Regions from separate parts of the Paenibacillus sp. B2(2019) genome, predicted to be linked through region 2. Evidence: a T-box and tRNA genes for the amino acid it is inferred to sense, from the RefSeq annotation. Region 2 holds a T-box; the other holds one or more tRNA genes.

Region 1 (3,417 bases), on a different contig from region 2:
AAATATATTCATGATCATCTTTTGGAAAGCTATAGACAACATTTTCAAAACCACCAATATACTTAATCGTTGTCCAATCGACTTGAATCTGTTGTGCAGCTTGTTTAAGCATTTCTTCATCGAATTTCACCTGCCAGCTAGGCATTTCAATCACGCTCCTACCTTCTAAGAAAATATCAATTAGAATGGTATATTTTGTATAGCAGTGCTTTATAAAGATATTTTAACACTTCACTACCAATAAAAGAAGCAATCAAAAAGGTAGGAGTAGCCTAGAACTTTAACAAAGTCCATGACTGTTCCTACCTTGATCATTTTTCATTACTTAAGAGCTTAATTTCTATTGGTTACTTTATTGCTGAAAGCTCATCTTCCGTTACCCATTTATGATTTTTCACTTTATCTCCACCCGTAGTAGGTGTGTAATCAATCATATATACCGTGGTTTGTTCCGCTGCGTTAATTTGAGCTGTTGCACCTTTCATATCTTTCATATGGTCAGCTTCCATTATAACTTCCGAGCCGGATTCATAGGGTTTGTCGGCTGCTTTTTTGATTTCCTCATGAATAATCCACTTGTGATTTGTAACTGGAAATCCGCCTGTTGTAGGTCTATAAGAAACGATATACGCTGTGGTGTCAAAAGCTCCAACTATTGTTGCAGTAGCCCCCTTCATACCTTCCATATGGTCCGCTTGGATGATCGCTTTACTTCCTATTTTAAAAGTAGGATTCTCTGACACCTTCAAATTTTCAGGTACGTCGCTTGAACTGGAATATGAGGTATCTTCCATTATCTTATTGCCATAGCTATTATCATTACCACATGCGCTAAGAGTGAGTGCAGCTGCGATTATGAATAGATATAATTGCTTTTTCATATATAAAACCTCCGAAGTTGATGTGCCTCTGATTATTCATTTACCCATTTCATAAGATCACAAACCTAATGAAGTATTTGCGAAAATGTTAAATGGATTATTAGATTACCAATAAATGAGTGTTGTCTCAGTTATTGAAGGTTATTTATAATGTTTTCTGAAAGGAGGCTACTACAATGAAGACTAAAATATTCACTTTGTAGCTTCTTTTGGGTCTGGTAAGTATGGCTACTATGATCGGTTTTGCTAGTGCTGCTCCGGTATTAACCGTAGGGAGTTCTTCTGGAGATGTGTGGGATCTTCAGTATCGATTAAAAACTCTGAATTTCTATACTCAGCCTTTAGATGGTGTATATGGAGCACAAACGAAAGCTGCCGTTGCTAAATTTCAAAAGGCCTACGGATTAAATGCCGATGGAGTTACTGGTACAAAAACTTGGAATGCTCTAAAAAAATACACGCTTAATATTGAGGAAATGGATATTTTGGCGAAAGTAATCTACAGTGAATCGCGCGGTGAGCCTTATAAAGGACAAGTCGCAGTTGGTGCTGTAGTTATGAATCGCATACAATCTAGTCAATTTCCAAACAATATAAAAAACGTTGTATTTCAAAAAGGCGCATTTACAGCCGTATCTGACGGCCAGTATTGGCTTACTCCAAACCGGACTGCCTATTTAGCTGCTCTTGATGCTGTCCGAGGTTGGGACCCAACAAACAATTCAATCTATTATTTCAATCCAGATACAGCTACTAGTGCATGGATCTGGACTCGTCCTCAGAACTTAAAAATTGGTAAGCATATATTTGCGAGTTAACGCTTCAAATAAATGTAATAGCCGGTCAACCCTACGGTTGACCGGCTATTTTTTAGTATAAACAATTTTCTTAATACTATCTTTAGAAAGACAGTATTCACCTGAGAGCTGGTCGACGGTTGCACCAGCAGCAAACCTCAGGCAGATCTCAATCCATAGTGATCAAACAGGCTGTTTTTATAGAAAGCTTACTATTAAAATTAAGATGGCTCGGGACGGGGTCGAACCGCCGACACTAGGATTTTCAGTCCTATGCTCTACCAACTGAGCTACCGAGCCTTACAAGGATACAAATATTTCTTCTAAACGGAAACAAAAAGACCCCTCGTCCGAAAAGGGACGAGGAGCCGCGGTACCACCCTAAATTAGAACTATTCTGTACAACAAACAGAAATGTTCTCACTTAAATATTTAACGGTTAACACCGGTACACCTCTACTTGCCAACAATGGTTTCAAGGGACTGCTCCAGAGTGAACTTCGATCAACCCTTTTCTCTAGAAACGCTCTCAATCTCCGGCGTTTCCTCCCTGTAAAGAGGTATTGAACTACTTTTCTCCATCAAAGCATTTGTTTTGATATATAATTTTTCTAATTGTAAGCCCTAATCCACTATAAGTCAATAGAAGATATAATTCCCTTATTTCGATTTGATTAGCTTTATCCATTGCAAAAATTAAAAATCATCTTTAATTCATCATCAAAAGACTTCTTACATTCTTCTTGAAAGCTATTACCAGTATATTCTTTTAGTGTCTTTCTCCAAAAATGCTGGGCTCTCCTATTAGTAGCTGTGGGATTGGTTTGTAGCTCCCATTTTCCAATATGAAGATTAAATACCTCCTTAGCCGCACGTTCAGCGATTCCCGTACCTCGGAAGGGCCGCAGGATAAAGAATTCGTTTAAATAAAATTCACAACCTGGTGGTGTATGAGGTGGTGTCGCTACTAATGCAAAGCCAGCAGGAATTCCATCCTCTTTTATTAAATAAGGATATAAAATCCCCAGCTTCTCCCACCATATGTCGAAGACTTTATTCTGTTCATTCAGCGTCTGTGTTTCATTATCCTCGTATACCCCGTATTGATTAGGAAGATTCCCCCATATCTCTGATAGATCGTGTAAGTATAGTGGGTAGAGATTGTTAATCATAAACTTCGTTGTGCTATCAGTTAATGTTACGGTGATATTCATTTCGTTCTCCCCCTTCTATCGAATGCTTGAATATATTTTTGGAGATCACTCAAATAACGTTCTGTATAGTTGTCTTTTGTATAATCCTTAAGAACTTTTCGCCAGAAAGCTATGTATGGCAGATTTATTATTTTCCATTTGAGCTAGTTTCCATTTAGCTTCTTTAAATAGATCAAGTGTTTTTATTGCGGCAGCAGTACCTATTCCAGTTCTTCTGTATTTCTGCAAAATCATAAAGTCATAGATCACATGAGTTGGATCTGGGTCTGTATCTAAGTTTTCAAAAAGAACAACCACAAATCCAGCTACGTTTCCTGAAACCTCAATCAAATATGGATTCCATCGATGATCCCCTTCCCAAAAATAATCAATATTCACCTCGAATTCCCCATGCTGGTTTACGTCTTGATCTGTAAATAAACTGAAATCATAATTGTAAAATTGATATAGATTAGTCAATACCTCTTTATCTTCAAACGTTACTGGAACAAGATTAATTTCCATCATACCTCCACGTTTTTTCTC
Region 2 (3,417 bases):
ACGGTTTGTCCCGCAGCTACATTCTTTGCGCCACAGACGATTTGCAGATCTTCACCTTGACCTGCATCCACGATACATACGTTCAGTTTATCCGCATCAGGATGCTTTTCTTTCGATTTCACATAGCCGGTTACGATGCCTGAAATCCCTTTATTGCGGCGCTCTACTCCGTCAATTTCAATGCCGGCAGCGGTAATCTTCTCCGCTAGCTTTTCGGCGGTTACTCCTTCAATCGATGTATAATCAGCCAACCATCCGGTTGATACTTTCATGTCCGCTCACTTCCTTTATGTTTCAGATGTATTTATCTACTTGCCGTTCGATCTGCTTCCTGTGGGAGTAGTACAATTTAGGATTACTCGATCAAAGCTTCATAACCGTCCTATTTAGAGCAGTCACTACGAAAAATATTGGACTCCCGATCGCTGTTATCCTCAGATTTCCTGATTAAAACCGCTTCTCGCGGTAGAAATCCGAGGATAAAGGCGAACGCTGGCGCTTCTACAGTTCCAAAATTTCTCTCCGTTCCTTCTATTAATAGTCTTTTATTAAGCAAGATCAGTAACCCAATTGCTACTTACTCCTAACCCGTCAGCCAGCTCGCCCACCAAAAATCTAAACGCCCTTGAACTGCTTTACAAAACTCATATCGTTGTTATAGAAATGACGGATGTCATCGATGCCGTATTTAAGCATAGCAATCCGCTCAACACCCATACCAAATGCGAAGCCGCTATACTTAGCAGGATCATAGCCACCCATTTTCAGAACATTTGGATGCACCATACCCGCACCAAGGATTTCTAACCATCCGCTTTGCTTGCACAGTCTGCAGCCATCGCCGCCACATTTGAAGCAGCTTACATCCACTTCAACGCTTGGCTCGGTGAATGGGAAGAAGCTCGGACGAAGACGAATGTCTGTATTCGGGCCGAACATCTCTTGTACAAATTGCTGCAAGGTGCCTTTCAGATCACTCATCCGAATGTTGCTTCCAATAACCAAACCTTCTATTTGATGGAACTGGAAGGAATGCGTTGCATCGTCATCATCGCGGCGGAATACTTTACCCGGGCAAATGATTTTAACTGGAACTTCACCGTTCATAGCCTGCATAGTACGAATCTGTACCGGAGACGTTTGAGTACGCATAAGCAGGTCATCCGTTAAATAAAAGGAATCCTGCATATCGCGTGCCGGGTGATTTTTAGGCAGATTTAGGGCTTCAAAGTTATAATAATCGGTCTCCACTTCCGGACCTTCAGCCACACGGTAGCCCATACCAATGAAAATATCCTCAATTTCCTGAACCACTCTGCTAAGCGGGTGAACGCCCCCTTGCTGCATGCGGCGACCCGGCAGGGTTACGTCTACTTTTTCAGCCTGCAGACGTTGCTGAGTCTCTTGCTGTTGAAAAGCCTCTTGCTTCGCTCCAATAATCTCCTCAATGGCACTACGCACCTGATTCGCTACTTGCCCGATAACCGGACGCTCCTCAGCACTAAGTCCTCCCATACCACGTAGAACTTCTGTAAGCTCGCCTTTTTTACCGAGATATTTCACTCTTAGGTCATTCAAAACCTGTGGATCCATAACCTCCTGCAACTTAGCCAGCGCCTCAACCTTCAATGCTTCCAACTTCTCTTTCATGGCCGTGTACAGCCCCCTTCAATCATTGTCTAGTTCAACAAAAAAAGGCCTTTCCTCCCGGTAAGGGACGAAAAGACCGTGGTACCACCCTTGTTAGATAAGCTGATCTGCTCCCTTAAGAGCTTCATTCCCTCTTTTGGCTGGACAGATACCTATCTCACTTTATACAGAAATAACGGTCTGTGACCGGTTTCCCCTACGCTTCCTTACAAGGCAATCTTAAGGAATTCAAGGAACTGCTCCGGAGTGAACTTCGACAGCTCTGTATCCTAGAAACGCTCTCAATCACCGGCGTCTCCTCCCTGTAAGTCAGGCACTGTGTACTCTTCTCCATCACTGCATTTCACAATTCAATCTAATTGTCAGGTATCTCTTTTATGCAAGAGATATGTCTGTTTATTATATGCAAAATCTGTCGTTTTGACAAGTTCAAGCATAATTAGGGCAATTTTTATCTGGCTTTAAGCTGGCTTTAAGGTTCAGAGCCATTTTGGGGACTTTTTTTCAGCTAACGTTCAGCGGAACTTGATAATTTCCATTATTAAGAAGGCATGGTTGTACTCAATCATAAATCACCTTCATAATACAAGGACTTTCATACCGGGAGGGAATTACATGCATGCACGAAGAACAAAAGTAGCTGTGATCATACTTAGCGCAGCAGTTCTGAGTCAAGCTTCAGCGTATGGAGCATACGCGGCATCAACGACTACTTCATCCACCAAAACAGCAACTGCCACTACTGTATCCACTCTGGATAAACTCGGCTCGATAGCTTTAAAGAGTAACTTTAGTGTGAAGCTGACCGATGTTGGCTTTTTGACTCAGGATGGCGGCAATATTCTTACATACACCCTCAGCTATAACAACGGGAGCGGAAGCAGCATCAATCTTGTGGACTATTTCTCTAAAGTAACTACTGCCGGAGGAACCGTTATCCAAGGAAGCCCAGTAACCAGCAGTGCAACCATCAAATCTATCCCCTCCAAAAGCAGTCAATCCATAACCTATTACGCAAACGTCGGTAAATCCACATCTTTAAATGGAGTGAAGATTTCAGTATTCGGTTGGGATTTCAGCAGTACCGATTATAAAAAAAAGCTGGGGACCTTCACCTTGCCTGTGGCTTTTTCACAAGCGGTCGCTAGAGGCCAAAGTAAAAAGATAGCCTTGAATAATCAGCCCGTAACAACCAAAACGGAAAGTCTGCAAATTTACAAATATAACGGTAAGGTATACGCCAAAGTAGGTGTGAGCTTAACCAATCAAGGAACCAAAGTGCTAAGTGATCCTGGACTTAAGGGATACCTCGCATCTGCAGGAGGATCTGTATTTGAATTAACGCTTGATGATGCGAGCAGTAACTACAAAGTACAGCCACAGGAAAAAAAGACGATCTACTACATGACGGAAATTCCCTCTTATATGAAGACAGACAATATGACTCTGCAGTTTACTGGAGAAGATACCTCATTAAAAATAGCTTTGCCCATCGTCACCTATAACCTTCCCGCTGCTACCACACCAGATCTTGTCGTAGCCAGCAATGTCATCAAGAAGCTTACGATCAACAATAATACTGTCGAGACGCAGTTAAAAAGCGCCAATGTTTATGCCGACAACGGCACCGCGAAGTGGACGCTGCAATTCCGAGTAAAATATAGCGGCAACAAGGCGATTACTTTGCCTGCTTATGAGTTTACCGTTAAAGCCGCTGAAGGATATAGCTTTCCGGTGGACACGAAGGCTTTCGCTAACCTTACACTC

What was found. A T-box is a leader RNA that pairs with one kind of tRNA and senses whether it is charged. The one in region 2 lies ahead of pheS (phenylalanine--tRNA ligase subunit alpha), so its partner is inferred to be a tRNA-Phe.
Region 1: it has a tRNA-Phe gene. The T-box ahead of pheS (phenylalanine--tRNA ligase subunit alpha) is inferred to sense a tRNA for this amino acid. The anticodon was not compared.

The regions. Positions count from the first base shown of each region.
Region 1 is NZ_VTZR01000002.1:1,007,487-1,010,903, reverse strand. Features, by position in the region: gene PAENI_RS05115 (phosphotransferase enzyme family protein) at 1-145, opposite strand, end outside; gene PAENI_RS05110 (YdhK family protein) at 348-881, opposite strand; gene sleB (spore cortex-lytic enzyme) at 1,106-1,699, shown strand; tRNA gene PAENI_RS05100 (tRNA-Phe) at 1,906-1,978, opposite strand; T-box leader at 2,032-2,272, opposite strand; gene PAENI_RS05095 (GNAT family N-acetyltransferase) at 2,359-2,892, opposite strand; gene PAENI_RS05090 (GNAT family N-acetyltransferase) at 2,980-3,417, opposite strand, start outside.
Region 2 is NZ_VTZR01000017.1:83,886-87,302, reverse strand. Features, by position in the region: gene pheT (phenylalanine--tRNA ligase subunit beta) at 1-272, opposite strand, end outside; gene pheS (phenylalanine--tRNA ligase subunit alpha) at 616-1,650, opposite strand; T-box leader at 1,711-1,996, opposite strand; gene PAENI_RS14765 (hypothetical protein) at 2,266-3,417, shown strand, end outside.